Regions from separate parts of the Planococcus chinensis genome, predicted to be linked through region 1. Evidence: riboswitches for the same ligand, from Rfam matches in the RefSeq annotation. Region 1 holds a riboswitch; each other region holds the start of a gene.
What was found. Region 1 has a riboswitch for thiamine pyrophosphate ahead of tenA (thiaminase II). Riboswitches for the same ligand answer to the same signal wherever they lie in the genome.

Region 1 (10,853 bases):
CGCCGATCAGTGCGCGCACATCGCCGCAATGCATATCCTCTTGCCCGACATGGACGCCGTCCGCTCCGATTGCAAGCGCCAGTTCTACATCGTCGTTGATGATGAACGGCACGCCATACTGTGTGCAGAGAGCCTGGCATTCCCTGGCGAATTTCTCCAACGCTTCCCCCCGCAAAGCGGTCTCCCCTTTTTCACGCAGCTGAAAATGGGTAATCCCGGCTGCCAAAGCTTCATTAAGCAAAAAATGCGGCTCTTTTTCCTTTGCATTCGACGTACCCATGATGAAATAAATTGATGGTCTGCTAAACAAGCTGAACTTCCCCCTTTCCGCTGAAGTTTCTGAAGGCTGCGTGATTGGTCGGTCCATGGCCTGATCCAATATTCAAAGGATGGCCAAGTGCTGCTTGGACAAATTGCTTGGCAGTGAAAAGCGCTTCGTTCATTGGCGCGCCTTTTGCCATTTCAGCTGTCAGGGCTGCTGCGAATGTGCAGCCGGTGCCATGAGTCTGACGGGTGCTGATCCGGTTTGAGCGCAGCATTAGCGATGCGCCGCCGGTGTGGAGATAGAAGTCCTCGGTAAAGTCCGGATCGTTGCCATGGCCACCTTTGATGACGACCGACTCCGCTCCGTAATCCAGAATACGTTTTGCTGCCAGGAGCCGTGTTTCCGGATCCCGGATTTCAATGCCGCTCAACACTTCCGCCTCCGGGATGTTCGGTGTAATAACCGTGGCGAGAGGCAAAAGTTGGGCTTTCATCGCCTCCACCGCCTCTTCCTGCAAAAGTGCAGCCCCTCCTTTTGCAATCATGACCGGATCGACAATGACATACTTCCATCCATATCTCCGGATTCCTTTAGCCGTTTCCTCAATGATCGAGGCATCAAACAGCATGCCGGTTTTGACTGCTGCAATTTCAAAGTCGCTGCCCACCGCATCTATCTGCTGCCGGACTGTTCCCCTTTCCATCGGGAAAATGCCGCTGACGCCTTGGGTATTTTGAGCCGTTACCGCTGTAATGGCAGAAGTTCCAAACACACCGAGCTCCTGAAATGTTTTGATGTCCGCCTGAATCCCGGCGCCTCCGCCGGAATCAGAACCGGCAATCGTTAGCACTTCCTTAATCGCGCCCATACAACATCCCTCCCATTTTGCTTGCTTCATCTATGTCCTGCTGTTCCGTGCTTGCAAGAAGGTCCAAAAATCGGGCGCTGAAATTCCCCGGCCCCGGTGTTTCGGCAGCTGCGTTTTCGCCGGCAATGCCGTAATAACGGAGCGCTTCTGCGGCTATCGTCATGGGCGGACCTTCCACTGATGCAAGGAAAGCAGCTGCGACTGCGCTTAATAGGCACCCCATGCCCGTTATCTCCGCCATTTTCGGACTGCCATGGGGGATGTACTCCACGGTTTGGCCATCCGTCACGAGGTCCGTTTCGCCTGTTACCGCTACGGCCAATCGATAGCGGCGTGCCACTTCCATTGCCAAGGGTTCTATATCGGCATCGCCAGCTCCGGCATCCACACCCTTTGCCTGCCAATCGGCTCCGGCAATCGCAGCCAGCTCCCCGGCATTGCAGCGCAGCAACGTGATTTCCACATGTTGAAGCAATTGGTTTACTGCCGAAAGCCGGAAACGTGTCGCGCCTGCACCGACCGGATCCAGCACGACCGGTATCCCTTTCCGGTTCGCTGTTTTCCCCGATATCAGCATGCTGTCGAGGGAACGCTGTGAAAGTGTCCCGATATTCAGCGATAACGCATCTGCCAAAAGGGTCAGTTCTTCTGCCTCTTCCACTGCATCTCCCATGATCGGTGATGCACCTAATGCGAGCAGCCCGTTTGCCTGGAAATTTGCGGCGACCTGGTTGGTGATGCAATGGATGATCGGCTCCTTTGACTGTACCTCATTCAACATAAGCAGTCTCCTCTCCCACTTGCGGCGCAACTTCCCAGCTTTCCATCGTCCACGCCTGCTGCCAGAAATTCCATTCGTAATAGCTGCTCCGGCGGAACCGGTCTTTCAACTGTTTAAGCCGTTTTCCAGAAAGCCCTTCTGCCAACCGGTCCATGCGATCTTTCTGCTCATTGACCAGCTCGCCGAACCACTCGGAACCGTATGTGCCAATCCACCGGTCGTAGATGGGATGTCCAGGTGCGGCATCTTTCAAGCGCTCCCCGATTTCAAAATAAAGCCAATAGCATGGCAGAATGGCAGCCAGTACATCCGCCAAGTCGCCTTCAGCAGAACGGTACATATGCGAAACGTAGGCATAGGCACTCGGCGAAGGTTCGAACAACTCCCAATCGCTCTTTGTGACACCGAGTAAATCCATGAATGATTCGTGGAGCGCCATTTCTGCGGCACAGGTCTGTTCTGCATGATGCGCGAAGCTTCTCGTCGTCTCGAGGTCCGCCGCCTTAACCGCTCCGATTGCCTGTACTTTGGCAAAATGGGTTAAATAATAGGCGTCCTGCATGACGTAATACTTGAATACATCCAGCGGCAACGTGCCGTCCGCGATTCCTCTTACAAACGGATGCTCAAAACTTGCCTGCCATAATCCATCACATTCCAACCGTACCTCTTTGCAAAAAGCCATTTCTCCATCTCCTTTTTTGGGCAAATAAAATACCGCTTTCCAGTAAAGGAAAGCGGCGATTGTCAGCTGCACAAAAAAAGAGAGGAGCATCCATTCGCCCACTTCCCTCCGCTGGTATGATCCAGATCAGGTTCAAAGGGTCCGAGCGTTGCTCGTCTCAGCCGGTAACCGGCTCCCCTAGTGGATTGCGATATTCATGTTGTCGGCATCACTATACCATAGATAAAATAATAATTCAAAATTTCTTTTTATTTCAAGTTTCCGTCAGAGTCAGACAAGGCTGTTTTAGCGGATGCTCCATGGCTATACGCAAAAAAGCCGAAGACTGCGGGATTGTCCCAGTCTCCGGCCTCATCGGCATCGATTGGCACTCTAGAATTTATTGCCTTTGTCGCCGTGCCGCTCAAGCAACTCAGCAAACGACAAGTTCTTCTCGCGTTCTTTGCGTTCGAACAATTCCTTGGCGTGCTTTTCCTCAGCGCGCTGCTGCTCTTCTTTCAGCAGTTCCGCTTTCGTCGCCTGCAGTTTTGCAAGGATATCCTGCGGCAGATTGCTTTCGGTTTCCTGTTTTTTCTTGCTCATCGCTCTCTCTCCTTACGGGCGTTTTACGATCGTTGCCACGCCTTGGCCTCCGCCGATGCAAAGTGTTGCAAGTCCGGTTTTGACATCGCGTTTTTGCATTTCATGCAGAAGCGTGACGAAAACACGGGCGCCGCTTGCGCCGATCGGATGGCCAAGTGCGATTGCACCGCCATTAACGTTCAATATATCGTGATTGAATCCTAATTCACGGTCCACAGCGATTGATTGGGCTGCGAATGCTTCGTTGGCTTCGATCAATTCGATATCAGCCATCGCCATTCCCGCTTTGTTCAATACGTTCTTGACCGCTTGCACCGGACCGATGCCCATAACCGCCGGGTCTACGCCAGCGTGTCCGTTCGCGATGACGGTAGCAATCGGCGTCAAACCCAGTTCTTCGGCTTTCGCTTTGGACATCACGACAACAGCGGCCGCTCCGTCGTTGATTCCAGAAGCGTTGCCGGCCGTTACGCTGCCTTCTTTTTTAAATGCTGGGCGCAATTTGCCAAGTTTATCGGCAGTGGAATCGCGCTTTACGTATTCGTCCGTACTGAAGATCACCGGCTCGCCTTTGCGCTGCGGAATTTCAACTGGAACGATTTCATCATCAAAGCGGCCGGAATCGATTGCCGCTGCCGCGCGTGCCTGTGAACGCGCAGCAAATTCGTCCTGCTCTTCGCGGGTGATTTCATAGCGGTCGCAGAGGTTCTCTGCAGTGACGCCCATATGATAATTATTGAATGCACACATCAGGCCGTCCTGCAGCATGCTGTCGACCACAGTCTGGTCGCCCATGCGGTAGCCGGTCCGTGCTTTTGGCATCAAGTATGGCGCCAAGCTCATGTTCTCCATGCCGCCTGCCACGACGATATCAGCGTCTCCTGCAAAAATTGCCTGGAAAGCCAGGTGTACCGATTTCAAGCCGGAACCACAGAGTTTATTGATGGTCATTGCCGGAACGGTCTCCGGAAGCCCTGCTTCGATCGCTGACTGGCGGGCCGGGTTCTGCCCAAGCCCTGCCTGAAGCACATTCCCCATGATGACTTCAGATACCTGCTCAGGTTTGATCCCTGCGCGCTGGACAGCTTCTTTGATGACGATCGCCCCTAATTTTGTTGCAGGAACATCCTTGAGCGCTCCTCCGAAAGAACCGATTGCTGTACGGACAGCGCTTACAATTACGACTTCTTGTGACACAATGATTTCCCCCTTGTTTGGTTGTTTGCAAGTTGCTCTTTTCTCCTACTCCTGGATACAATGGTATTGGGAGGGATACTATGTTAAGTTTACCAAAGAATGCAACAATAATCGAGGTCGGCCCGCGGGACGGCCTTCAAAACGAAGGAAAAACCGTTTCCACGGAAGCGAAACTCGAATTCATCAAAGGGCTTCAAGCAGCAGGGGTGCAAGAAATGGAGCTGACGTCCTTTGTGTCGCCGAAGTGGGTGCCGCAAATGGCCGACGCCAAAGAAATCATGGCGAATGTCGAGAAAACCGGACGCCAGTTTGTCCTGACGCCAAATGAAAAAGGCATCAATGCCGCAATCGAATCCGGTGCGAAAGCTGTCGCAGTTTTTGTCGGCGTGTCCGATTCGTTCAACCAGAAAAACATCAACAAGACCACTAAGGAAAGCATGGATGCGCTCCAACCGCTCATCCTTCAATTAAAAGAAGACGGCATTTTCGTCCGCGCCTGCATTTCCACCGCGTTCTATTGCCCGTTCGAAGGTGCCATCAATCCGGAAGACACCTTGGCGCTTTGCCGTACTTTCGCCGGCTGGGGAGTCGACGAGTTGAGCGTCGCTGATACGATCGGCATGGCGACACCGCTTGAGAGTTATGAACTGTTCAAAAAATTAAAAGATGCATTTCCTGATATGCTGATGACCGCGCATTTTCATGACACACGAAAAATGGCGCTGGCCAATATCTTCGCGGCGCTCCAGGCAGGAGTCGACCGGTTTGACGCGTCCGCTGGCGGTTTGGGCGGCTGTCCGTTCGCACCGGGTGCCACCGGCAACGTCGCGACGGAAGACGTCGTCAACATGTTGCACCGCATGGACATCAGCACCGGAATCGACCTGGATCTTCTGTGCCAAGCTGTCGCGTCGATTGAACCCCATGTCTCAAACCCGGTTCAGACAGGCATGTACCGCCTTTATAAGAACCGAGGATAAGGAGGCTCTCCTTTGAAAAAACGCATTTTCCAAATTTCCGCTGTCGTTTCCAGCGCTTTTTCCCTTTTGGCTGCAGCGGTCGGCATTGCTGCCAGCAACCGGCTGATGTATGTGAAGAAAAAAGACGAAGCTTTGATTTTGGAGCGCGAAACATCCGCCAAACGGTATGACGAAGTCTGGTATGCCAACGTGAAAAAAAGCGAACAGTGGATCCGGTCGGAAAACGGCTATGACGTCAAGGCCATTTTCCTGGAACCGCATAATACAAGCCGTTATGTCGTCATTTGCCACGGAGTGACCGAAACGAAAGTCAATTCCTTTAAATATGCCCGCATGTTCGAGCACCTCGGCTTTAATTCGGTCGTTTACGACCATCGGCGCCACGGTGATTCCGGCGGCAATACGACCAGCTTCGGCCATTACGAGAAATGGGATCTGAAAGCGGTCATCGAAGCGCTCAAGCAGCATGTTGGCCCTGACTTGCGGTTCGGCATCCACGGCGAATCGATGGGGGCTGCTACGACGCTCTTGTATGCTGGCATGCGCGACGATGCCGATTTCTATATTTCCGACTGCGGCTATTCAGACATTTCGGAGCAGATCCGGCATGTCATGAAAACCACGACGCCGCTCAAAACGCCGATTGCGCTGAAACTGGCTCAAGTGTTCATGAAATGGCGGGACGGCTATGCGATGAAAACTGTATCGCCCCGGAATGCGCTCCCTTGGATCCGCAAACCGGTCCTGTTCATCCACAGCCTCGAAGACACATTTGTCCTTCCAAAAATGAGCATCGAGATGCATGACCTGAAAAAGGGGCCGAAAGCTTTGAAGCTGTTCGAAACCGGCGCGCATGCACAGTCCTATAATTTGTTCCCGGAAGAATACGAAGGAGCGGTGGCGGATTTCCTGAAAGAAAACGATTTGCTGCCACAGTAAGCGCCGCTGGCTGAATCCATTAATTAAGAAGGCGCCGGTCCTAATAGGACGGCGCCTTCTTTTTACAATTCACTTTTCAGCCTTTCCACTTCCTTCTCCAAATCAGCGATCCGTTTGTGAATCCGATAGAATATCGGTATGTAAGCAACCACAACCAGTATCATCCACCCCACAGCCCCAGCTCCTTTCCTAGAAGATCGAACCTGCCAAACTTTTACCATTACGTTTATATTCTTTTAAATTAGAGGAAATTCCTCCTCGCCGTTTAAGAACGACCATTTTAACTTTAATATTTTTATTATGTAAACAAATAGACAAAGAAAAAAAGCACTCATCATGAGCGCTTTTATTTTTTAGTTGGTGGTTTAGTTGATGCTTTATTCATTTGTGTCATCATTTGATTGATTTTCTTCTGAGACGGTTTTTGTCCCATTTGCATCATCATGATACGCAGCATATCTTCGTTGATCGGTGGATTGTCTTTCAAATACTTCATCATATATTGACGAGCGATGAAAAAGCCAAGCGCAACACCCGCGATTAAAGCCACGATAACGATTACGATCCAGATCCATGTAGCCATTCTTGTTACCCCCCTCGTGTTGCATAAATAAGTAGTGCACCACAATGGATTATACTATAAATTTCAGCATGTGACCATATGCACAAAATAATAAAAGGCGGAAGCTGTCTAGCGCTTCCGCCTCTTCTCAAATTATTGTTCGTTGATCAGATTCTTGACTCTCGCCACGACGTTCTCTGGCGTAAAGCCGAATTCTTGCATGATCCGTTCGCCTGGTGCGCTGGCGCCGAATCGGTCGATTGCCAAGATATCGCCTTCGTCGCCTGTGTAGCGTTCCCAGCCGAATGGAGAGCCCATTTCGATGGCCAAACGTTTTTTGACGGTCTTCGGAATGACCGATTGCTTGTATTCTTTATCCTGTTTTTCGAAGCGGTCCCATGACGGCATGGAAACGACCGACACGGAAATGCCTTCTTCCGCCAATTGTTTCTGGGCTGCAACTGCTAGACTCACTTCAGAACCGGTTGCCAAAAGGAGCGCTTGCGGGTTTTCAGCAGGCGAAACGACGTATGCGCCTTTTTCCACTCCGCTGTCAGCCAATTCGCCGCTCTGTTCAAGCACCGGCAAATCCTGGCGTGAAAGCACTAGCAAAGTCGGGTGAGACTTGGCAGTCAATGCCAATTTCCAAGCGGCTTTGGTTTCGTTGGCATCCGCTGGGCGTACAACGCTCAAATTCGGCATTGCGCGAAGCGAAGCCAAATGCTCAACCGGTTCGTGGGTCGGACCGTCTTCCCCGACAGCCACACTGTCATGTGTGAACACATATGTGACCGGAAGGCCCATCAATGCTGACAGACGGATAGCCGGGCGCACATAATCGCTGAAGACAAAGAATGTTCCCCCGAATACATGAAGGCCGCCATGAAGCGCCATACCATTTAACGCAGCACCCATTGCGAATTCACGCACACCGAACCAGATATTGCGTCCGGCCGGGTTTTCAGCGTCGAAATCGCCGCCGCCTTTGATGTTTGTTTTATTCGATCCTGCCAAATCAGCGCTGCCGCCGAAGAAAGAAGGAACCGCTTTGGCGATGGCATTGACCATATCGCCTGAAGAAGCGCGCGTCGCCTGTTTTTTGCCTACTTCATATTGCGGGAAGTCAGCATCAAAATCTGCTGGCAACTCGCCTTTGATCGCTTTTTGAAGCTGTTCTGCAAGTTCCGGATGTGCAGCTTGGTATTGATCGAACAATTCGTTCCAAGCTTTCTCGGCATTTCCGCCCAGCTCTTCTGTCGCTTGCTTGAACGTTTCATATACTTCGTCCGGCACATGGAAGTCCTGTTCGAATGTCCACTTGTAATATTCTTTCGCCAATTTCATTTCATCTTCGCCAAGCGGCGCGCCGTGGGCATCCGCTTTACCGGATTTGTTCGGTGCACCATAGCCGATGACCGTCTTGACTTCGATCAATGTCGGCTTGTCCGCAGACTGTTTCGCTTGCGCGATTTTTTCAGACAGATCGTCCAATTCATTGCCGTTATCAACGCGCAAATAATTCCAGCCGTAAGATTCAAAGCGCTTTTTGATGTCTTCAGAGAAACTCATCGAAAGGTCGCCATCCAATGAAATGTCATTGCTATCGTACAAGATGACCAATTTGTTCAATTGAAGATGGCCTGCAAGTGAAATGGCTTCCCCTGCAACGCCTTCCATCAAATCGCCGTCTCCGCAAAGTGCGAATGTGTGATGGTCGACCACATTCAAGTTCTCTTTATTGTAAGTAGCGGCTAAATGGCGTTCTGCCATTGCCATGCCGACAGCCATGCCGATCCCTTGTCCAAGAGGGCCTGTTGTCGCTTCAACACCCACTGTGTGGTGGTATTCAGGGTGGCCCGGAGTTTTGGAATCCCACTGGCGGAAGTTTTTGATTTCCTCCAATGATAAGCCATATCCGCTCAAATGAAGCAGGCTGTATAAAAGCATTGAACCATGTCCAGCTGAAAGCACGAAACGGTCGCGGTTGAACCAGTTCGGGTTCTTCGGATTGTGGTTCATATGTTTTGTCCACAAGGTATATGCCATAGGCGCTGCGCCCATCGGCAAGCCAGGATGTCCGGAATTCGCTTTCTCGATTGCATCGATTGAAAGCGTGCGAATCGTTGTTACTGCAAGTTGATCTGCGTGGTTTGACATAATAACATCCTCTCACTATCTTTTTTAATCCTATTCTAGTGTAGTCAACAATAGAAAAGAATACAACTAGAAAAGCGCCAGCTGGCTACTCAATCCGGAATGTGCCGGAAGAATGGCGCTAAACTTTGGCGCATCAAAAAAAGAGAATAAGCATTAATTCAAATACTTATTCTCCCGGATATTTTTGATTTTCTCCGGTGTCACATCTGTGCCTTCCGGATCGATCACTTTTACATTTTCAATCGTGCCGCGCATACTCGTGCGGAACGTCTGCAAGTATTCCTGCCGAAGCGCTGATTGCTCTTTGGCTTCTTCAATTGATAAACCGGCCGTTTTGGATTTGCGCGCCAGCTCGTTGATGCGTCTGATTTTTTCTGGAGATAACAAATAGAACCCCGCCTTTCTCTTTCATATCGTACAAAAGAAGCGGAATTTCTGCAATGATTTAGCCCTGTTTCATGCCTTGGAACTCTTTGTAGCGGCGATGGACTGTCGCTTTGCTGGCCTGGTAGCCGAAGCCTTGAAGAGTCACGGCGATTTCATGGAACGTCAACCCGTTCTCCTTCAGGCTGACAATCTGGTCGATCGGCAAATCCAGGCGCTCCCGCCCTTCCGGATTGCCTTTCCCTTTCAGGTTACGCTCAGGTTTGTAGCCGTTCTCCACTGCACGTTTCATGCCGCGCTTGATTTTGGCGTTATGTATTTTGCGTTGGTATTCTTCGACGATCGCCAAGATTTCCAACACCATATCGTCCATGTCATTGAGCGCAATCGGCCCTCCATCAGACAGTGTAAAAACTTCGACGCCGTACTTTTTCATGACATGCAGCAAGGCAATGCGGGCATGCCCGCGGCCAAGGCGGGTTTCATCCTGGATAAAAACCGCCGCAATTTTGTCCCGCTTGATGCTGTTGAGCATTTCCAACAGGCCTTCACGGTCCATTTCATAGCCGCTGTGCTGGTCTGAGAAGACCTGGTCGACCATATAGCCTTGTTCAAATGCGAATTTCAGCAGTTCTTCCTCCTGGCGTTCGAGCGAACTTTCCTGGGTGTCTTTCGTGGTGCTGACGCGGCAATAAACCAATGCAGTCTTCTTCATTCTGCATCACCTGCCAGCTTTATGGTTTCATCTGGGGCGAATTTCAGTTGTTCGCTGGGAATCTTGATCGACTGTCCTGCGACGATTTTCGGAGTGTGTAGATTATTCTCTTCCATGATAGCTTCTATCCACTCCTGATGCGGTGTATTGCCGCTGAATGATTCTGCCAGCGTCCACAGCGTGTCGCCTTCTTCAATCTGGACAAGGCTCATCTGTGGTTCCTGGTTCTTATGGGTGAAGACCGAGTAGAACGAAAATGAAAGGATAAGGGCAAATAATAGAGTTAGATAAGAATTTCTGCGGATGAATGTCATATAAAACGCCTCCTAAGAATGTGTGTTCGGAATATATGTTCTTACTTTAATGCGAACAAGTGTTTTTGTCAACAAATAAATTCGAACCTATGTTTGCATTTCATAGCCCAAGTTGGTATACTATGGGTAGAAAAACATACTGAACAACTAAAAAGAGGTGAAACTGTTGAAAAAAGTATCGAAGCGCCAAGAAGATATTTTAACTTTTATAAAAGACGAAGTCCGGGCTAAAGGCTATCCGCCATCCGTCCGCGAAATCGGGGAAGCAGTTGGCTTGGCATCAAGTTCGACTGTCCATGGCCATCTTGCCCGTCTCGAAAGCAAAGGCCTGATCCGACGGGATCCGACCAAACCGAGAGCTATCGAAATCATCTCTACAGATGAAGCGTTGATCGAAAAAAGCCCGGTTCTGCATGTACCTTTG
Region 2 (10,853 bases), 200 kb from region 1:
TGATCGATTCCAACCGGGAACTGGCGACTGATATCCGCGACAACTACATATCGCTGAACTCCTACCGCATGAACAACATCATGAAGACGCTGACGGTCATCACCGTCATCTTCATGCCGCTGACGTTCATTGCCGGCGTTTACGGCATGAATTTCGTTAATATGCCGGAACTGAGGGCCGAAAACGGCTATTTCATCGTCCTTGCCATCATGCTCATACTCGGTATCGGCATGACGGCTTGGTTCAAATGGAAAGGCTGGTTCGACAACGATTAATCTATGGAAAGAAGGCATATGTACACATGAACAATTACCATACCATCCTTTTTGATATCGATGACACCTTGATGGATTTCAAGCTATCCGAAAAAGCGGCCCTACACAATGCTTTTTCCGACCACGGGATGCCGACGGGTTTTTCCGATTATCATGCCAGCTACCGGAAAATCAGCTCTGTGCTATGGAATGACTTGGAGCAGGGCAGGATTGCCCTGCGGGAACTGGGCGTCGAACGCTTCAAACGGCTATTCCGCGAGCACAAGCTCGATATCAGTGCAGAGGCCTTCAGCAAAGCCTATCTTGATTATCTTGGAAAAGAAACGCATCTCATGCCGGGAGCAGAAGAGCTGATCACCAGCTTGTCGCATTGCCGGCTTGCCGTCATTACAAACGGATTCGGCAGCGTGCAAAAAGAGCGGATTCTCAATTCGCCGATGGAAGGGCGGTTCGAGCACGTCATCATCTCGGAAGAAACAGGTTTCCAGAAACCGGACGCTGGCATCTTCGACCATGCCTTCAAGAAACTCGGCCTTTCGGAAAAAGATTCGGTGCTGATTGTCGGCGATTCGCTGACATCCGATATCCAAGGCGGAGCGGATTACGGCATCGACACCTGCTGGTTCAATCCGTTCGGAAAAGAGAACCACGCCGGGGTCCAACCGACATATGAAATCAGGGATCTGATCGACTTGGTGCCGATCGTCAATGGACACCGTTAAGCACAACTCAGAAGGGGCTGTCCTAGAAGGACTGCAGGTCATTGCGGCGGACGCTTTCCGCTGGCTCACTGGCAAAACTGATGCTCCTGTCTCTGCGTCGCTTCGCTGCTTCGCTGCAAACAAATTTTCCGAAGTGCTTTCGTCCACCTTGCTCGCCGCCTCGATGATCATCAGCCGTTTATAGAATATGGAAAAACCAAAGGAGAAAAAGCGCGGCTTTTTCTCCTTTGGTTTTCAGTATTGTTTTTTTTGGACAGCTGCTTTTTCTTTGGCAGGAGAGGCCGCCTGCATCAGCCCAATGGATCCGAATGAAAAAGCCGAGCAGGATCCTTTTAAGGGAAGCTGTTCGGCTGGAGTGATTTAATTTTTCACGCTGTTTTTGTCCCATACGGAATCCAGGAATTCATCACGGCCTGATGCCGCACGGTCTTCCTTGTAATGGTCCGGGTTTTTCTTATAATAGTCCTGGTGGTACTCTTCGGCCGGATAAAACGGTCCGGCGTCGAGGATTTCCGTGTTGACCGGCTTGTTGTAGCGGCCGCTTGCATCGAGGTCCCGCTTGGACTGTTCCGCCAGTTCGCGCTGCGTTTCGTTATGGACGAAGATGGCAGGGCGGTATGAAGGGCCGCGGTCCTGGAACTGGCCTTCGTTGTCGGTCGGATCAATCTGCTGCCAGAAGATATCAAGCAGCTGCTCATAAGGAAATACCTCCGGCTGGAAAGTGATTTCGACCACTTCCAAATGTCCGGTCGTACCGGATTTTACTTGTTCATATGTGGGGTTTTCGACGTGGCCGCCGCTGTAGCCGGACATGACGCTGTCGATGCCGTCAAACTGGTCGAACGGTTTGACCATGCACCAGAAGCAGCCGCCTGCAAATGTCGCTTTTTGGGTCATAGGTGGGTTTGCTCCTCTCGAGTGGAATAGAAAAATCTTACCACTCCCCCTGTTTCCAGACAATAAATATGATTATAATGGGATTGCAGAAACTTCTTCTAGTGAAATAGCGTCCAATGTAAAGCAAGATGCAGAAAGGAATGTGTATAGTATGGAAGAAGAACTACAGCCAGCCAGAAGGGAACGGCGCAAAAAAAAGCGGTTCCGTTTCCGGGGCATCTTACTGCTGCTGCTCTTAGCAGTAATAGCAGTGGGAATTTACGTATTTTTGCAATTTCAAAGCGGATATAAGCTAGCTGAAAATACAGAGCAACCAACTTTGGAGTTCGACGGAGACCCAGAAAACGGGGATTTCCAGAACATCCTGATCATCGGTGTGGATTCACGTGGGGAAGAACAGTCCCGTTCGGATACCATGATGCTGATGTCGCATGATAAAAACACGGACGAAATCAAATTAACGTCGTTCATGCGCGACATTTACGCCGACATCCCGGGCTATCAATCGTATAAACTGAATACGGCTTATTACTTGGGCGGCGCGAACTTGCTGGCGGACACGCTGCGGGAAATGTTCGGCCTGGAGATCCATCATGTTGCCATGATCGATTTTGCGAATTTTGAACACATGGTTGATATAGCCGCACCGGACGGCGTGGAAATTGACGTTGAAAAAGACATGTCCGAAAAAATCGGCGTTTCATTGAAACAAGGCGTCCATACGCTAAACGGCAAGGAACTTCTCGGTTATGCGCGGTTCCGTGCTGACAGCGAAGGCGATTTCGGGCGCGTACGCCGCCAGCAGCAAGTAGTTGCTGCGCTGAAAGACGAGCTGATCAATGTTTCGGCAATCCCGAAATATCCGAAACTGGCAGGGGCGGTCCAAGGCTATGTCCAAACAGACTTGCCGGCAACAGAAGGCGCGAAACTGGCCATCGAACTCGCTAAAGGCGGAAAAAGCGACATCGGCCGTCTGACGGTCCCTGTTGAAGGAAGCTACTGGGATGCACGATATCCGGATGCCGGTGCTGTCCTCGAAATCGATATCGAAGAGAACCGCCAAGCGCTGGCTGAATTTTTGTCACAACCACTCCATTAAGCAGACCTGAACTTATGCTACTATAGAAGTAGTTCATATTTTTCTGAAAGTGGGAGATTTGGTGGAACCCGAAAAACAATCGCTTTTCTCGACAAATTTTATCCGTTTCCTAGGCGGAACGAACACCTTGTTCACACTGACGGCGCTTGTATTGCTTGGGCTCGTCATTTTCATCTTCCGGGAAGTGTCATTCATCTTCAATCCGCTCAGCGTCTTCATGAAAACGGTGGTGCTGCCGGTCGTCCTTGCGCTCATTTTCTATTATCTGCTGCGGCCTGTTCTGCGGCTGCTTGAAGAAGCGAAAATCCCCCGGCTTTGGGGAATCCTGCTGATTTTCCTAGGGGTCATCGGCTTGATCACGTTGCTGATTGTCCTGGTGCTGCCATTTCTCCGGGAGCAGTTCCAAAAGCTGATCATGGAGTTCCCGGATTACTTCATGCAATTGCTGACCAACTTGGACGCTTTTCTCCGGACGTCCATTGTCGGCGACTATTACCGGGGATCAAGCTTTGATATTGAGCAATTGATCGCCACCTTGCCGGCGAATGTCGCTGATACACTCCAGGCGACAATTGCCAGCATCATCACAGGAATCACCGGTTTCATTTCGACGATCACAAGTGTCATCCTGTCGATTGTCATCGTGCCGTTCATCCTCTTTTATTTGCTGAAGGACGGCGAGAAGCTGCCGGAGTATTTTGTGAAGCTCCTGCCGCCAAGATTCCGTGACGACACGAGGGAAGTGCTCGGCGAAGCGGACCGGCAACTGGGTGCCTATATCCAGGGCCAGATCATCGTGGCGTTTTGCATCGGCGTCATGGTCTATATCGGCTTTTTGATTATCGGAATGGATTACGCGCTCCTGCTCGGCGTCCTGGCGATGGTCACTAGCGTAGTGCCGTATCTCGGGCCAGCGATTGCCATAACGCCGGCAGCGATTATCGCCCTCGTGACTTCGCCGTTCATGCTTGTGAAGCTGGCGGTCGTCTGGACGGTGGTCCAACTTGTTGAAGGGAATCTCATCTCCCCGCAGGTGATGGGGAAGACGCTGTTCATCCATCCGGTCACGATCATTTTCGTATTGCTGACAGCGGGGTCGCTGTTCGGCATTGCCGGCGTCATCCTCGGGATTCCGATGTATGCACTCGCCCGTGTATTGATTTCGCATCTCTACAAATTGTTCAAACGGCGCTATAATAAACATGAGAACAACCTTGAGAACCAATATGACTACACAGAGCTGCTTTGAGGGTTTAACAAGAAATCTATGGTGGTATAGGAAGATTACTATGATCTGGGGGTTTCCATTTTATGAATTTCAAAAAGTTTCTAAGTTCAATTGGAATCGGTTCGCTGACCGTTGAAACAGTGGTGGAGAGGCCGAACTTAAACGAAGGCGAGACGCTGAACGGCACGATTTACATCACCGGCGGCGACACCGACCAGAAGATCGAATACGTCGAATTGCATGTCGTCAAGCAAATTGATGAAGTACGGGACGACAGCGATTTCCAGCTGATCGAGAATGTCGTGGCAAAACAGTCACTGGATTTTGTCAGCACGCTGAAATCGAAAGGGACGCTCATGCAGCAATTCGAAATCGTGCCTGATGAGCGCTGGATCGTTGAAAACGCGAAAACGAAACTGCTGCTCCGCACGATTGTCCATGTGGACAATGGAGTAGACGCCATGGACGAAGACGAGTTCACTTATAGCGTTTCTGCAATGTAGAGGGAGAAAAGCGACAGCCGGATTGGTTCCAATCCGGCTGTCGCTTTTTATTTATGGGTCATGAAGCGTCCTCTATCTGTACCACAGGAAGTCGTAGAGCAGCTTTGTGCACAATACTTTGAACTCACGTTCCGGATACGTGTTTGCCATTAAATTCAATAAACGGGCACCGGTTTCTGCGGCGGATTCAAACGAACTGTAAAATCCGGACTTGAGCCCTTTAGCATACATGAACGGGGAAGAAGGTGAGTTCTTTGAAAATAAAAATATTATGTATACTTCTTTTTTCGGAGCTCCAGCATAGACAGACGGTTCAATGAGCAGTTCGTTGTCAGGGAAATAACAGATTTTATTTGGCAAAATGACCCCGACCCGCTTCATTGCCCAAAGGTGGGTATAGCCTTCATAGATTTCCTTGAAAGCACGGTCCATCATTTGGCCGAAATCCCGTTCAAACATCACAAAGGGATCTTGGCGGTTGGTCATATACGCCAGATAGACCCGGTCATCTTTTTCGTCAAGCAAGTCCCATTCAATCATGCCAATGCCTCCTTGCTAATAGAAAAAAGTGCTTGCTTGATGTATACCCATTACGGTAGAAGCGAAATCATTTAGGAAAACTGCCGTCTCGCTGCGGGCAATCAATAAAAAAAGATATAAATGTACATAATTACATAAGGTTAAATTTCTGAAAAACAAAAACCGTAACAAAAAAAGTGAAACAAAAAACCGCGTTCCCGAAAAATGGATGCCGGGAAGCGGCTGAAATCTTATGAGAAAATCAAACTGGATACATTCAAATTGCACTCATCCATCAATATAAATTCCGCCTAAGCAACTGCCGGCCAGTACGAAGAGAAACAGAAGGGCCAGCCAGAAATCGATCCGCCCTACATGAACAGGGCGGTAATAAGCTTTGCGACGCTCTCCGGTAAAACCTCTGGCTTCCATGGCAAAAGCGGCACGCTCTGCCTTCCTTACTGCGCCGGCAAGCATCGGGATGAGCAGGCGGCGGAAGGCAGGCAACCGGTTTATCCAATGGGGTTTGATTTGAGCGCCTCGGAGCCGCTGGGCTTCACGGAGCTGGGTGAATTCCTCTTTCAATAGCGGCAAAAATTGATAGGCAACCATGACACTGTAAGCCAGTTTTGGCGAAAGCTTCATTTGCTGCATCAGGCTCATGATAAATTTTACCGGATCGGTCGTAAAAGCGAATAACAGCGACAAGCTGGAGAAAGCCAGGACGCGAACGGACAGCGACAAAGCCGTCTCCCATTGCTCTTTGGCCACCTCAAACCCGGCAACAGAGAAGTACACTTCATCTTGAGTTCCTACACCGAAAACGACAGCAGTCCAAAGATAGCCGAATGCAGCAAAAGCGAAAGGGAGCATGAAGAGCGTCCATTTTTTCCATGGAATCCGGCTCAAGAGAACCTGCAAAAGAAGGATGCCGATAAAGAACAGGAATGGCGTCCATGGATTGAAAAAGAAGGCAATAACCAGCATCGATGCTGTCACAACGACAAACTTCACCGACGGATTCATTTCATGCAAAAGATTTTTCACGCTGCACCATTCCTTTCGGCTGTAGCAGCTGGTGCGCCTGCATGAGTGATTCATCCGCCCAGACCCGCTCGGCAGAGAATTTCCCGGTCAGCATTCCGTCTTTGATGAGCAAAACCGAATCTGCAATCCCCGCTGCAAATTCCATGTCATGAGTCACGATCAAAATCGTGGCACCCTCCTGGACGCGTTCACGGATCAAAGTAAAGAGTTCCATAAGCGCGGCAAAGTCTTGCCCGGAAGTCGGCTCGTCCATTAAAAGCACGTCCCGCTTGTCAGCGAGCATCGCGCCAATGGCGACCCGCCGCTTTTGTCCGTGGCTTACTGAGAACGGATGACTTTCCTTGATATCCGTCAAATGGAGCCGTTCCATCAGCTCTTCCACTTCTGCCTGGGTGGAGGCTCCGGAAAAAGCGAGCTCAGCCTCTACGGAAGATTCGATGAATAAAAACTCGGGTGACTGGGGCACGTAACCCACTTTCTGTGCGATGATCCGGCCGCCCGTTAAAGGAATGATTCCGCATAGCGCTTTTAAGAGAGTGGTTTTTCCGCTGCCATTCGGGCCGGCAATGACCACCACTTCGCCGCGTGCTGCTTTAAAGGAAAGGGGAGCTAAAAGCAGCCGGCCTTCTTTTTTTACTGAAATCGCTTCGGCCTGTAGCGCCGGCAAATCTTCATAAACAGAGGGACGCACAGGAAAGGAATAAATTGATCTCGGACGGAAAGGAACGTCTGCAATGAGAGCACCATCTCTGTCCAAAACGATTTCCCGGCTAAAAAAAGTTTCCCACAATTCCAGCCGGTGTTCGACAGCTACGACAGTCAGCCCGTGTCTTTTCTGAAGGACGGAAAGCCAGTCGACAAATTGCTTGGCGGTGAAGGGATCGAGATGGGCCAACGGTTCGTCGAGAAGCAGGACTTCAGGTTCCATAATCAGCGCGCAAGCTGTAGCCACCCGCTGTTTCATGCCGCCAGACAGCGTTTGGATCACTGCATGGCGTAGTTCCATAAGGCCGGTCAGTTCCAACACCCCTGCAATCCGCGCGTCCATGGCTTCAGCAACAGCGGACAGATTCTCAAGAGTGAATGCCAGTTCCTCCTCGACCGTACGCATGCAAAATTGGGAATCGGGATCCTGGAAAACCGTTGCAATCCGGCGGTTGATTTCCCCTGGTGCGTAGTTTTCAGATGGCTTGTTGAAGAGTTTGATGGAACCGCTTAGAATTCCGTCGCAATTCAAAGGATAGAGGCGGTTCAGCAAGTACAGAAGTGTACTTTTGCCGGCACCGCTCGGACCTGTTATGACAACCCGCTCGCCTCGGAAGATTTCATATGAAATCCCGTCGAGCGTCCGCTGGCCTGAATCGGGAAACCGGAAGTGGACATTGTCGAGTGAAAAGACGGCATCATGCATTGGCATCACTCTTTTCTATACGGGCAATGGCATAGCCGCGAAGGGAACCGGTCGCCAGCAGGGCATCCGAAAGGTATTTTCCGCCGATTCCCGCTATGATCATGCCGCTCAACACACGCAGCGTGAACATCCAGGCGACGAACGTCGGATCGAGCGCTGCATAACCCGAAACAAAGAAGCCATAAACAAAGCTGAAGACGGCAGAACCTGCCCCTGCAAGCATCAGGACGGCCAGATTAAAATGCTTGTAGCCGGTCACAGCAAAGGCCGCCTCCGCGCCAAGCCCTTGAATCACACCGGATAAAATCAGGCGGGGGCCCATGGCGTTGCCGAGCAGCACTTCAATTGCCGCTGCCATGGTTTCTGACATCAAAGCGGCACCCGGCTTGCGGATGATGTACATGCAGATAATGGAGACGATAAACCAGATGCCGAACATCCATTCATACGCAATCGGGCCGATCAATCCGGCCCAGATATTTCCGACGTGGACAAACACCAAATAGACGATGCCGAAGACGATGGCAAAGAGCGACATCAAGACGATCTCTTTTAACTTCCAGTTTTTAAGCATGCGCATTCCCTCCGTGCGACGGGCTGTTGATGCTCATCGAGAGCGTCATCACAAGGTGGCGGTACTCTTCTGAGCGCGCATGGGTGAACGACTCTTCATAGAAAGCGAAGACATCGTGGATGTCGCCATGGATGCCGCTTGCGTAATGCATCGATTCGTTGAAGACGCCATGCGCTTTGGCACGATCGATTTCCCGGTAGATGACTTCCATATACGCCGGGTTGTTCATCGGGTATAAGGCGAACTGGGAAGAAACATATTGAGGAGTGGCGTCCTGATTAGGCAGCTCGTCGCTTTTTTCCAGATAGGCATCTCCTTCCGAGTCCCCCGGGCAGCCGATCGAGAACGTTCCGGAAAGGGCGACGTGTTCGCCGGTTTTTGCCGCATGGAGCGCGATCGCTTTGGCCACGTTGAAAACCTGGTTCTGTTTGCCGCGGATGACGGTTGAAACGTCGTCCGTATGCATCCAGACATTCGAGGTGTCCGTCCTATTTAACGCCCCTTTGATGATCTTGATAAAGTTTCCCGACATCGGGTGCAAAGAAAAACGAAATCCGACAATCGGGCTTGTGCCGCAGTACAATGGTTCCATGAATAGATTCCTCCTTAAAAAAGTCCACAAAAAAGGCCGCATCCGCGAAGATGCAGCCATAATCTATAAGCGTCCCAAAAAAGGAGTTTTCCAGAAATGTGCCGCACTTCCTCACGCAGGTCCTAACCTGATCGAGTTATAAGGGATCGAAGCTTGCGCTTGCATCTCAGCTAAAATAAGCACCCCTAGTGCAGAAAACGGTATGCAGTTTTTTGTGTCCGGGGTTTGCCCCGATGGCTCTAGTTTAGCGGAAGGGCTGGGGGATGTAAAGGGGGACAACACATAACTTGGGAGCAAGTGAGTGCTTGACTGGCACGTGGACAACCGGGGAAGCCGAATCAAGACCAATTAGTTGGAATTTTTAATTAATAGGCGTTATGCTTGTTAATAATGATGAAAATAGGAGATTATCATGGTCCAATTCAACTGGTTTGAAAGAATAGCACAGACGATCGAAGCGTATCAAAAAAACAACAACAGCGATCCGCATCGGCTTCAATTCCACTTGATGCCGGCGGTCGGTTTGTTGAACGATCCAAATGGGTTGATCCAATACAAAGGCATGTATCATGTGTTTTTTCAATGGAATCCGTTTGGTACGGCGCACGGCTCTAAATGTTGGGGCCATTCGACCTCCCAGGATCTTGTTTATTGGCAAGAACACAAGCCGGCGCTTGTCCCAAGTGAATGGTATGAAAAGGACGGCTGTTTTTCTGGGAGTGCGGTTGAAGTTGATGGGAAGATGATCTTGTTTTACACGGGGCATGTGGAACGCGGAAATGGCAAATTTGAGACTTATCAATGCATGGCCGTTTCCAGCAATGGATTTGATTTTGAAAAGAAAGGGCCTGTTGTATTGCTGCCGGAAGGATACACGGCTCATTTCCGGGATCCGAAAGTTTGGAAAAGGGATGGCACTTGGTACATGGTTGTAGGGGCGCAAACATTTTATGAAGAAGGGGCCGTTGTGCTTTTTGCTTCGACAGATTTACAGCAATGGGATCTTAAAGGGATTTTAGCTGGAAACCGCTTCAATGGATTGATGGACTTCGGCTATATGTGGGAGTGTCCGGATTTTTTTGAGCTCGGTGGAAAAGACATCCTCATCGTTTCCCCTCAAGGGTTGAAAGCGAAAAATTCCTTTTACCATAATGCGCATCAGTCTGGCTATTTTGTCGGCAGATGGAACGTTGGAACAACTGAGTTCCCGCATGGTGAATTTACAGAGTTGGATCGGGGTTTTGATTTTTATGCCCCGCAGACGTTTCAGGATAAGCAAGGAAGGCGGATCATGCTTGGCTGGATGGGCATCACAGGGGAACAGGAATCCCACCTGCCCACAATCGAAAAAGGATGGGTCCATGCTTTGACGATGCCGCGTGAATTAGAGCTGAGAAAAGACAGGATCATTCAGAAGCCAGTGCCGGAACTGAAACAGTTGCGGGAAGCACAAGGGCTTTCATTCCATTCAAGCTTAAAGAATGAAACAAAGACGTGGCCAGAACTTTCGGGGAATGTAGAGGAACTGAAGATCCATTTCCTGCAGAACCTGGCCGGGCATATAAAAATTGAAATCCGCAAAAATATAATCATTTCTTACGATCAACAGACCAAGCGGTTGACGTTGGTGCGCAAACGATTTCTAGACGGCATGGTAGAAAACCGAAGCTGTTTTTTGGAAACACTTGAGGAATTGCATATATTCCTGGATACGAGTGCCATTGAAGTTTTTGTCAATGGAGGGGAGGAAGTGTTCACGGCCCGTTTTTTTGCGCTCGCAACGGATCTTGATGTTTTCTTTACGGCCGACGGGCATGTGGAGTTATTGCTTGAAAAGTGGAATCTGCGAAATCCTAAGCATTTCATGAATCATTCTGTTTAAAACTGACGCCTTCGTTTTCCGTTAAAGAAATGTATCTGGCAAAACAAAGCATTGGATTCTACAAACCAATTCATCTAAACATTTTGTTCTTCATTTTTAATTAC
Region 3 (10,853 bases), on a different contig from region 1:
GAATGATGCAATGGAGTTAGAGCATTATGAAAAACACAAGGATAGATGGAGGAAAAAATAGAATGAAAGAACAGAAAAAACCGCCTTACGGCATTATCGCCATACTTTTTACCGGAGCTTTTGTGGCCATCTTCAACCAGACCCTGCTGAATATCGCGCTGCCGTCAATTATGCTGGACTTCGGCATTGAACCCTCTACAGCCCAATGGCTGGTGACCGCCTATATGCTCGTCAACGGAATCCTGATTCCTGCGAGCGCTTACCTGATCCAACGCTATTCAAACCGGTCGATTTTCATTGCGGCCATGTCGCTTTTCGCTTTAGGGACGCTGTTGGCTGCTGTAGCGCCAGCCTTCAGCATTCTGCTTGCCGGCCGCATGGTCCAGGCAGCGGGTGCCGCTTTGATGATGCCGCTATTGATGAATGTCATGCTAGCCGCTTTTCCGATTGAAAAACGTGGTTCTGCTATGGGCATCTTCGGTTTGGTCATGGTCGTTGCGCCTGCGATCGGCCCGACATTATCAGGATTCATCATTGAACATTATTCGTGGCGCGTCCTGTTCTGGATGGTGCTGCCGATTGCGCTGGTGCCGCTGGCGCTCGGCATCTTCAAATTGAAGAACCTGACGTTCCAGAACCGGGAGCTGTCGCTGGACCAAGCTTCCTTGGTTCTTTCGAGCTTGGGCTTCGGCGGCATCCTGTATGGATTCAGTTCTGCCGGTACATCTGGCTGGACCGATCCGGTGGTCATGGGGACCATCGGCATCGGGATCGTCTCGCTGATCCTATTCATCTTCCGGCAGTTAAAGCTGGATGAACCGCTGTTGCAAATCCGAATCTACAAATATCCGATGTTCGCCTTGTCGTCCGCCATCTCGGTCGTGGTCTCAATGTCCATGTTCTCGGCTATGATCCTGATGCCGATCTACATCCAGACCATCAAAGGCATTTCGCCGATCGACTCAGGCCTGCTGATGCTGCCAGGTGCACTTGTCATGGGAGCGATGTCGCCGATCAATGGACGGCTATTCGATAAGTACGGCGCTAAAGTCCTCGCCATCCCGGGTCTGGCCATTGTTGTGGCAACGACTTATATGTTCAGCCAATTGAGCCTGGATTCCAGTTTCATCAGCATCATGCTGATCTATACGCTCCGCATGTTCGGCATTTCACTGGTCATGATGCCGGTCATGACAAATGGCTTGAATACACTGCCGGTGAAATCCTATCCGCATGGAACGGCCATCAACAACACGCTCCAGCAAGTGGCGGGGGCAGTCGGTTCGGCGTTCCTGATTTCGATCATGAATGCCCGTACCGAATCTGCCGCGAAAGACTTGGCGGCGAGCGGCACAAACCCTGCAGACATTGTCAATTTGGCGATGCTTGAAGGCATCAACTTTTCGTTCTTCGTCTCGACATTCATCGCGCTTGTGGCATTTGGCCTCGCTTTATTCATCAAAAAGCCCGCCAGACCCGATTCGGAAATGGAGAAGGAAAAGGAAATCGTCTATGCACGGAAAGAAGTCACTGAATGAAAGAGAAAAAGCTGATCCGGAAACGGGTCAGCTTTTTCTGTCGGAAAATCGGGCTTCGGCGCGCCTTGAACAGGAGGCAAGCGCTGGCTGCAGAAGGTCGGCTCATGCAAACATTGTTCTGGCTTATCCGGATAAAACGGGATCCCGGAGCCCGTACAGAAGTGCGTGGCCATTTTTGTTAAAAAAAGCGGCGAAACGCCAAATATGGTACACTATTAGCATCGAAAAGAAGGTGGAATTAGACATGAATTTTATTAAAGAATTAAATCCGATTTGGCAGGAAAAATGGGAAAAGGCCGGTTTTGAACATGCAATGCCGATCCAGGAGCAGATGATTCCGGAAATGCTTGCAGGGAACGATATCGTGGCGGAATCCCCGACCGGTTCCGGCAAGACGCTTGCCTATTTATTGCCGATCCTGCAGCGCGTGAACCCGGCCAAACCAGCAATCCAGGCGATGATCATCGCACCGTCCCAGGAATTGTCGATGCAGATCGTCAATGTTGTAAGAGAGTGGACTGAAGGCACTGACGTAACCGTCGCCCAATTGATCGGCGGCGCCAATGTGCAGCGCCAATTGGAAAAGCTGAAGAAAAAACCGACGATCGTCGTCGGGACTCCCGGGCGTCTGAACGAGCTCGTGAAAAGCAAAAAGCTGAAAATGCATGAAATCCGGATTTTGGTCCTCGATGAAGGCGACCAGTTGATGGCGCGCGAACACCGCAATGTCATGAAGGATCTGATCGAGAAAACCCAGCACGAGCGCCAGCTTGTCCTGGTATCCGCGACAATCACTGATGAAGTGGAATTGGTGGCTGACCGCTTGATGAAGCATCCGACGAGGCTCCAAGTGGCGGCGTCCGATTTGCCGATGCAGGGCAAAGTTGTCCATTCATTCATCAAAGTGGATGAGCGGGACAAAACCGAAGCCCTTCGGAAAATCTCGAACATCGAGGGCGTAAAAGCACTGGCGTTTGTCAATAATCTGGATCAGCTGCTGATGAAAGAAAACAAATTGAAATTCCGTGATGCAAAAATCGTCGCCCTCCATTCCGAGATGAAAAAAGAGGAGCGCAAAAAAGCGCTCGAAGGGTTCCGTAAAGGCGAAGTGGCAATGCTGATTGCGACAGAAGTGGCAGCCCGCGGATTGGACATCGATGCCGTGACTCACGTCATCCACGTCGATGTCCCGCAGACCATCGAGCAATACCAGCACCGCTCCGGCCGTACAGGCAGAGCAGGGGCTGATGGCGAAGTTTTGACGCTCTTGGCTTATGTCGATGAACGCCATTACAAGAAATTCACCAAGGAGCTTCCGTCAAAACCGGTCCAGAAAATCCTCCATGGCGGCCAGCTAGTGGAAGGCAATAGCAAAACCATTTCCGAAAAGGGGAATAAAAGATGAGTTTCCAGGAAAAATTGGAGCAGTACGCGGAGCTGGCTGTGCAGGTCGGATTGAATGTCCAAAAAGGCCAGATCATCATGATCAATACAACGGTCGATACGCTTGAGTTTACGCGCCTTGTCGTGAAGAAGGCCTACGAAGCAGGGGCCAAGCGCGTCCATGTCAATTACACGGATCCGGTACAGACCCGGATGCATTTTGAGATGGCGCCGGATGAAGCATTCCATGAATACCCGGCATGGTCGGTCGCCCAGCGCGATGAAATCATCGATACTGGGGGATCATTTTTGTGGATCGATGCAGAAGATCCGGATCTTTTGACCGGCATCCCGGCCAAGCGCCTCTCGGATTCGCAGAAGTCTGCCGGCCGCGCGTTGGAGCGTTACCGGCAAGCCGTCGGCACCGACAAGATTGCCTGGTCGATCATTGCGATCCCGTCCAAGGAATGGGCGGGAAAAGTGTTCCCGGATCTAGAAGCCGCTGAGGGGATCGATGCCCTATGGAACGCCATCTTCAAAACTGTCCGCATCGGCGAAGGCGATGCCATCGCGCAGTGGAAGCAGCATATCGATTTGCTGGAAGCACGCGCAGGACAGCTCAACAGCAAAAGATTCAGCAAGCTGCACTATACGGCACCCGACACTGATTTGACGATCGAACTTCCGGACAAGCATATCTGGATGAGCGGCGCTTCCAAAACACCGCAGAACAATGCGTTCATTGCCAATATGCCGACTGAGGAAGTTTACACTGTCCCATTGAAATACGGCGTCAACGGAACTGTCCGCAATACGAAACCGCTCGTCTACCAAGGGAACATCATCGACGGGTTTACCCTGGAATTTGAAGAGGGGAAAATCGTCAATGCGAAGGCTGAAACGGGCCAGGAATTGCTTGATGAAATGCTCCAGGCGGATAAAGGCTCCGCGTATTTGGGCGAAGTAGCATTGGTGCCGCACCATTCGCCAATCTCGGATTCCAATATCCTGTTTTTCAACACGCTGTTCGATGAAAATGCATCGAATCATTTAGCAATTGGCGATTCCTACCCGACCTGCTATGAAGGCGGCCGGGATCTGGAGCGGAAGCAGCTCGAATCAATCGGATTGAATACATCGATTGTCCATGAAGACTTTATGATCGGCAGCGCCGAAATGAATATTGACGGCATCCACAAGGACGGCACACGAGAACCGGTTTTCCGGAACGGGAACTGGGCATTTTAAGAGGTGAGCAGGTTGAAAAAATACACGATAGCGTGTTTGACGGCAGTGCTGCTGGCTTTCAGCGCTTTGCCTGCAGCGGCAGAAATCCAATTGCCGGCCGCTTATGTAGCGCTGGGTGATTCGCTCGCAGCAGGCCAGACGCCGAATTCAGAGATTGATGCAGGCTATGCCGATCTGATTGCGCAGGAATTGGCACGCCAGCAACCGGTCGCATTCTTTTCCAAAGATTTGGCGTTTCCGGGATTCACAACGGAAGATGTACTAGAGCGGGTCAAATCGGAAGAAGCGAAAGACCTGTTGGCTTCTGCCAACATCATTACGCTTTCAGCCGGCGCAAATGATCTGCTGCGGCTTGTGCAGGCCGATTCTGAACAAGGGTCTTTGGCTTTTCCGCAAATCCAGGCCGACTTTGCATTGAATAATGCGCGGGAGAACCTGGATGAGATTTTAGCGGAATTGAAAAAGCGGGCACCGGATGCGGATGTTTATGTCATGGGCTATTATTTTGCATATCCCCATGCCCGTGAAAGCCAAAAAGCGGGAACTGCAAAACAGCTTGATCTGCTGAATGTCATTTTAAAGCAAAGCGCTGAAAAAGCAGGGGCCGTTTTTGTGCCGGTCCAAGGCGCATTCGGCAACGACTCGGTGGATAAAGTGCCGAATGCGGCGGATGTCCATCCGAATTTCAAAGGCTATCAGGCGATGGCCAATGCTTTTTTGGATAGCTACCAAAAGGGCTGGAAAGTGGAAAACGGGGAATTGCCGAAGGCCGCACCTTTATCTTTTGAGGAAATCACGGCCCAGCAGGAATCGGACCGTGAAAGTGCCATATCCGGCAACCCGGCTGCAAGCCGGCCTTCTGAAGGGCTCGAAGAGGAATATTATGCTTTGCGTGAGGCATTGCCGTATGTATAGTTGAAAACATGCAAAACCCCGCTCCGGAAAATCCGGAGCGGGGTTTTGTGTTTTATATCAACGCTTTGGCTTAGGCGTTCTGCGCGTAGAAGTAGTCCCTGCTTTTTGTTTGTTCATTACTTTTTTGATGATTGGATACGCGATTGGCGCAAACTTGATGGCTGTTTTTACAATTCTTCCGATTCCCATGTTTATCACTCCTGACGTGGATAGAGTATGTTTTATTGTTCCCGGTTTTTCTGCTTGTTAAACCTTAAAGCGGGGCAGCGGCAAGCTGCTTTAGGATGTCTTTGTATTGATGGATGCTGGAGATGTCCGCGTATTCGGCGTTTCCATGCCAGTCATCGCCTGAAGGGCCGAATTCGATCGCGCCTTCGCCGCCGTTGACGGCTGCGTAATAGCGGGTATCGGCAGCACCATGCTGACCGAACAGGACAGGTTCGGTTTCCACTGTTTCACGGATGGCATTTTGCAGCGATTGAATGTACGGATTTTCTTTGGTCGTCGTCAAAGCGGGTGTGGAGCCGCTCGCTTTGTATTCCATATCCAGCTTCAAGTTCTCGGCGAGTTCCGCCATCTGCCGAACAATTTCGTCTTTGTCCTGGCCCGGCATAAAGCGGATATCATAGGACATTTCGCAGATTTCGGGAACGACGTTATAGCGGTCTCCCGCTTTGATGATCGGCAAATTGACCGACGGCTGTTCGTAGTATTCGGTCGATTCCTTGCGGAAAGGCAGATCGGCCATTCCCATATGAAACTTCATCGCCGACTCGATGGCGTTGATGCCTTCCCATGGGCGGCTGCCGTGCGCAGGTTTGCCTTTGAAGGTCAAATCCATGCGAAGAATTCCTTTTGACTGCAAGCCGATTTTTAGGCCGGTCGGCTCGCCGCATATGACAAAATTGCCGGTGTAGCCTTGTTCGACCAGCCATTTTGAGGTGTTGCGGCCGCCGATTTCTTCATCGGTGACAATGTGCAGCTGGACGATGCGGTTGAGCGCGGATCCATCCAGTTCGACGAAAGCCTGCATCATGGCCGCCACCCCGGCTTTCATATCAGCGGAACCGCGGCCGTAAATGCGCCCCATTTCCTCCATCGGCACGAACTGGTCCGGATGGCCGGGAACGACATCGACATGCCCGTTCCACACGATGGTGTCCTGTCCTTGGCCTTTTGCGGCAGTCAGCATCATATATCCGTTGTTTTCATGGACCTTGACTTCCTGCCCTTTCTCCTTCAGCCATTCGGCACAAAAAAGAAGAGCATCGTTCGCTCCTTGTTTGGTGTCGCTTTGGATTTTAATTAACTCTTTCAATAACTCGATCATACTCAGCAGCGCATGTTTCCGCTGCCTTCACCACCTTTCGACTATTTGCTTCATACTTACCTGTTACCCTCTGGGGCCAGCTTGAAACTGCGTTGCTTAAAGTCGGGCATTTGTGTACAATAGGGGTGAAAGCAAAATATGTATGCACCACAAGGGGAGCTATATGCTGAGAGTGAACACATTGTTCTTACCCTTTGAACCTGTAAGTTAACACTTGCGCAGGGATGTGGATGGAAACCGGCCCTTATGCGGCGCCAAGCTCTGTCCTGGCGCCGCTTTTATATGGTTTTTTATTCGCGCGGCCCTTCTGGTGATGTGCACAACACATAAGGAGGAAGTTATGAGAAATAAACGGGTTATTTTAATGGTGGAGATTGCGATTTTTGGCGCCCTCGGGTTTATCCTCGATTTTGTGGCCTTCAAAATGCCGCAAGGGGGATCTGTCAGTCTGGTCATGATCCCGATTGTCCTGATGGCATTCAGAAGAGGCGTCGCTGCCGGTGTCTTGACCGGGCTGTTGGTAGGACTCCTGCAAATCGTCACAGGCACCATATCGGTGACGCCGCTGTCGTTCGGCTATGTCGTGCTGCAAGTCATTCTGGATTATTTGCTGGCTTACGGAGTCGTAGGCCTTGCGGGAATCATGCGGAGCCGGTATCTGCAGGCTGCTGAAGAAAGGCGCACAGGGAAGATGATCACAGCTATCGTACTGGGCGTTTTGATCGGTTCAGTTCTGCGGTACATCACCCACGTGATCACCGGCATTCTGTTCTTCGGAATGTTTGCAGAAGGGAATGTACTGATCTATTCCGCTGCCTACAACGCAACCTATATGATTCCGGTATTTCTCTTGGCGGCTTTCGTCTGCTCGGCACTCTTTGCCGCAGCCCCGAAACTCGTCGACGCAAAAGCATAAGTGGAAGGGGACTATCATTAGGATAGTCCTCTTTTTATATGGTATAATTTTTCTTAGACAATTTGAAAGAAGGGTATTTAATGATTGCGACGACTGAAAAAGATATAGAAATGCTAAAAAAAGCCGGACAGATGGTAGCGAAGATCCGTGAAGAAATGAAAGCGGCGACCAAGCCGGGTGTTACGACAAAGGAAATCGATGAATTGGGCGGCAAGCTGTTTGCAGAACTTGGCGGCGTATCCGGACCGAAATCGGAATATGATTTTCCGGGCTATACGTGCATCAGCGTAAACGAAGAGGTGGCGCATGGCATTCCCGGCAAACGCGTCATCGAAGAAGGCGACATGGTCAATATTGATGTATCGGGTTCTTATGAAGGCTATTTTGCGGACACAGGGATTTCCTTTGTGGTCGGCGAGGGCCATGCGGAAAAAGAGAAGCTTTGTGAAGTGGCAGCATCGGCTTTCGATTTCGCTATGACGAAAGTGAAAGCCGGCGCGAAGCTGAACCAGATCGGGAAAGCGGTGGAGCGCGAAGCGAAGCAGCAGGGCCTTTTTGTCATCAAGAACCTGACCGGGCACGGCATCGGGAAATCACTCCATGAAGCCCCTCAGCACATTTTGAATTATTACGATGCATGGGAGAAGACCATCCTGAAAGAAGGCATGGTGCTGGCCGTGGAGCCGTTTATCTCACAGAAAGCAGAGCACATCATCGAATCAGGTGACGGCTGGACATTTATCACGCCGGATCAGTCGCTGGTGGCGCAGATTGAACATACAGTCATAGTTACAAAAGGCGAACCGGTCCTATTGACGAAACTGGATAATTAGAAAGCTTCTCAGGCTGCAGACTCCCTCATAACGAGGCCGTCTGCAGCCTGTTCTTTTGGATGAAAGGTTGCCGCAAACAAAAAAAGACCTTTTAAGGTCTTTTAATTTGTAGACAGAAGAAAATTTATTCCTCTTAAACAATGAATATTCATATGAGCGGAGCTATCTCGAATCCTCCACTTCAGGCGGACGCTTTCCGCGGGCTCGAGCCGAACTAACTAAGAACCTGTGCTCCTGCGCAAGCTCGTCGCAAATACTTGCCCTCGCAAGCTTCGGTCAAGCATTGACTGGCGTCCGAGTGGATTTCCGCACTTCGCTATCCCGCAGGAGACGACGCCTTCCGTTCCGGATCATAAAGCAAGCGGCTTGTAATTAGTTACACAAAGCAGAATAAGCGTCCTACTCCTTTTTTTGAATACAGGTGGTGCTCCCGATAGGGTGGGCCACGAGACTCCTGTGGGACCAGCTCGAGCTGAAGGCCCCGCAGGAAAGACTTGGCCTGCCAAGTCTTTGCGACGAAGCTAGCGCAGCGATACAGGAGCATGGTTTTTCAGTGAAGAGGAGACTGAAGCCGAGCCCACGGAAAGCGAAGTGGCCCACCCTGTCGGGCTTATACATCTTTATTCATCACAATTGAACTTTATCTACAGTTTAAAAGACCCTTCAAGGTCTTTTTTTGATAAGCAGAACACCGGTCACAATAACGCCGCTTAAAAACAGGGAAGCGGTTGTGACGAGCAATTCGCTTGTGCCGTGTTTAACGGCGATGCCGATGAATGCCCAGACGAAGACTAAGGCAAATGGAATGTCGGAATGGTGGAATCGGACATGGAGTGCGAGCGCGGTTCCGAAAGTCAGCATGATAACCGTCCAAAGCTGGTCGCTCAAGCCCCAGCCGCCCCAATTGAAATAAGTCAGTATGTAAGCAACATTTGTGATGGTCGCCACACTGATCCAGCCCATATTGACTGAAACCGGCAGCCGCTCGGTCACTTTCTGATCGCTATTATTGTACTGCAGATATAGGGCAATCAAGGAAAGCAGATAGCCGACCATGGCGACGAGCGTCCAGAGGAAGAATTCATAATGCCACAATAAAATCCAAGCGATGTTGAATCCGGCACTTAATAAGAAATATAATGCAATTTCAGATGAGGGAGTTTCTCCTTTTTTCAAACGAATCCAGAAGCCGGCGATCCAAAGGGCCAACAGGATATATATGAGAGACCAGATCGAAAACACATAGCCGGCCGGTGTGATCATCACGGGCAACCGGTTTGAAATTTCCCCAGTCGTTTGGCCATTCAGCGGCAGGATAGTGGCCAACGCATTTATAGCGACAACGGCTCCGAAAGCGAGCGTCATCAACAATACCCGAATCATAGCAGATCCCTCCTTTCAATTTAGTATACCTGTCATCGATTGGTTCAACAAATAGCTTCTTCCAAAAAAAGCAATAAAGGCGCGAGTTTGTGAAAGTTTCGTCACTTTTTCCAGTTCAAACAAGAGGAAGGCGGCGCGGCCCATTATTCCTCCCGTTCAATAAAAATGGTATACTTATAAGTGTTTTTAGAAAATTTCGTTTACCACAGGAGGAAACAGAATGACAGTTAAATTTCCGGAAGTCTGGGACTTGGATAGCCTTTTCCCAGGCGGAAGCGATTCGGCGGAATTGCGCGTACATATGGACCAGGCAGCGCCGCGCTTGGAAGAATTCGAAAAAGCGGCCCAAAGTTTCCAGGTGCCGGCATCAGCTGAAGACGCGCCGCGCATTGCCGGCCTTTTGGAGGAAATCAAAGGGCTGATGCAGCATCTAAGCCAGTCTGGTGCTTTTATCGGCTGTTTGATGGCGCAAAATACAGAAGACAAAAAAGCAGGGATTCTGCAAAGTGAATCGGCGGCTCTGTCATCCCGTTTCCAGTCTGCGCTGCAGAAAATCCAAAAAGATCTGACAGGAACTGAGGATGCTGTATGGAAGAGCCTGCTCGAAACCGATGAACTCAAGGAGTTTGGTTTTGTATTGAATGAATGGCGCGAAGAAGCGGAAATGCTGCTTTCTGAAAAAGAGGAAAACCTGATCAACGCACTGAGCATGGATGGCTATCATGGCTGGAGCCAACTTTACGATATGCTGGTGGGGGATATCAAAATCACCATGACAGTCGACGGCGAAGAGAAAGTGCTATCCGTCGGGCAGGCGAACAACCTGAGTGCCCACTCCGATCCGGCCGTACGCGAGGAATCCTATACGAAACTCGAAGAGGCATGGACAGGGAAAGAAGAATTCTTTGCCAAAACCTTGAACTCGATAGCAGGCTTCCGCCTGGAAATCTATAAAAAGCGCGGCTGGGACAATGTCCTGCAGGAGCCGCTCCATATGAACCGCATGAAGCAGGAAACCTTGGATGCGATGTGGGGGGCAATCAGCAACAACAAAGGGCCGTTCGTCGACTATTTGAACCGCAAAGCGGAAATCTTGGGAAAAAACGGCCTGGATTGGTTTGATGTGGATGCCCCTGTGACAGCCAGCACTCAAAAATTCTCATACCAGGAAGGCGCTGACTTTATCCTTGAACATTTCGGGAAGTTCGGGCCAGAACTCCGGAAGTTTGCGCAGGACGCTTTCGAAAAAGGCTGGATCGAAGCCGAAGACCGTCCGAACAAGCGCCCCGGCGGATTCTGCACGAGCT

Region 2: linked by a shared signal. The riboswitch ahead of ACFSDB_RS07360 (YkoF family thiamine/hydroxymethylpyrimidine-binding protein) and the one ahead of tenA (thiaminase II) in region 1 are both predicted to bind thiamine pyrophosphate.
Region 3: linked by a shared signal. The riboswitch ahead of thiT (energy-coupled thiamine transporter ThiT) and the one ahead of tenA (thiaminase II) in region 1 are both predicted to bind thiamine pyrophosphate.

What each region holds. Positions count from the first base shown of each region.
Region 1 is NZ_JBHUFW010000004.1:805,647-816,499, reverse strand. Features, by position in the region: gene thiE (thiamine phosphate synthase) at 1-310, opposite strand, end outside; gene thiD (bifunctional hydroxymethylpyrimidine kinase/phosphomethylpyrimidine kinase) at 303-1,133, opposite strand; gene thiM (hydroxyethylthiazole kinase) at 1,120-1,914, opposite strand; gene tenA (thiaminase II) at 1,904-2,599, opposite strand; TPP riboswitch at 2,686-2,788, opposite strand; gene ACFSDB_RS06300 (YqkE family protein) at 2,972-3,181, opposite strand; gene ACFSDB_RS06295 (acetyl-CoA C-acetyltransferase) at 3,194-4,378, opposite strand; gene ACFSDB_RS06290 (hydroxymethylglutaryl-CoA lyase) at 4,459-5,358, shown strand; gene ACFSDB_RS06285 (alpha/beta hydrolase) at 5,371-6,297, shown strand; gene ACFSDB_RS06280 (YneF family protein) at 6,644-6,880, opposite strand; gene tkt (transketolase) at 7,013-9,016, opposite strand; gene ACFSDB_RS06270 (DUF896 domain-containing protein) at 9,170-9,403, opposite strand; gene ACFSDB_RS06265 (YneB family resolvase-like protein) at 9,462-10,115, opposite strand; gene yneA (cell division suppressor protein YneA) at 10,112-10,429, opposite strand; gene lexA (transcriptional repressor LexA) at 10,596-10,853, shown strand, end outside.
Region 2 is NZ_JBHUFW010000004.1:1,004,270-1,015,122, forward strand. Features, by position in the region: gene corA (magnesium/cobalt transporter CorA) at 1-275, shown strand, start outside; gene ACFSDB_RS07305 (YjjG family noncanonical pyrimidine nucleotidase) at 302-997, shown strand; gene ACFSDB_RS07310 (hypothetical protein) at 984-1,181, shown strand; gene ACFSDB_RS07315 (hypothetical protein) at 1,185-1,361, shown strand; gene msrA (peptide-methionine (S)-S-oxide reductase MsrA) at 1,358-1,894, opposite strand; gene ACFSDB_RS07325 (LCP family protein) at 2,046-2,993, shown strand; gene ACFSDB_RS07330 (AI-2E family transporter) at 3,055-4,242, shown strand; gene ACFSDB_RS07335 (sporulation protein) at 4,305-4,724, shown strand; gene ACFSDB_RS07340 (hypothetical protein) at 4,797-5,264, opposite strand; gene ACFSDB_RS07345 (energy-coupling factor transporter transmembrane component T family protein) at 5,532-6,290, opposite strand; gene ACFSDB_RS07350 (ABC transporter ATP-binding protein) at 6,271-7,701, opposite strand; gene ACFSDB_RS07355 (ECF transporter S component) at 7,694-8,275, opposite strand; gene ACFSDB_RS07360 (YkoF family thiamine/hydroxymethylpyrimidine-binding protein) at 8,268-8,867, opposite strand; TPP riboswitch at 8,959-9,064, opposite strand; gene ACFSDB_RS07365 (glycoside hydrolase family 32 protein) at 9,280-10,749, shown strand.
Region 3 is NZ_JBHUFW010000014.1:42,082-52,934, forward strand. Features, by position in the region: gene ACFSDB_RS16825 (MDR family MFS transporter) at 63-1,538, shown strand; gene ACFSDB_RS16830 (DEAD/DEAH box helicase) at 1,783-2,943, shown strand; gene ACFSDB_RS16835 (aminopeptidase) at 2,940-4,169, shown strand; gene ACFSDB_RS16840 (SGNH/GDSL hydrolase family protein) at 4,173-5,084, shown strand; gene ACFSDB_RS16845 (hypothetical protein) at 5,142-5,273, opposite strand; gene ACFSDB_RS16850 (M20 family metallopeptidase) at 5,338-6,414, opposite strand; TPP riboswitch at 6,557-6,656, shown strand; gene thiT (energy-coupled thiamine transporter ThiT) at 6,755-7,330, shown strand; gene map (type I methionyl aminopeptidase) at 7,411-8,163, shown strand; gene ACFSDB_RS16865 (tryptophan-rich sensory protein) at 8,827-9,546, opposite strand; gene ACFSDB_RS16870 (M3 family oligoendopeptidase) at 9,767-10,853, shown strand, end outside.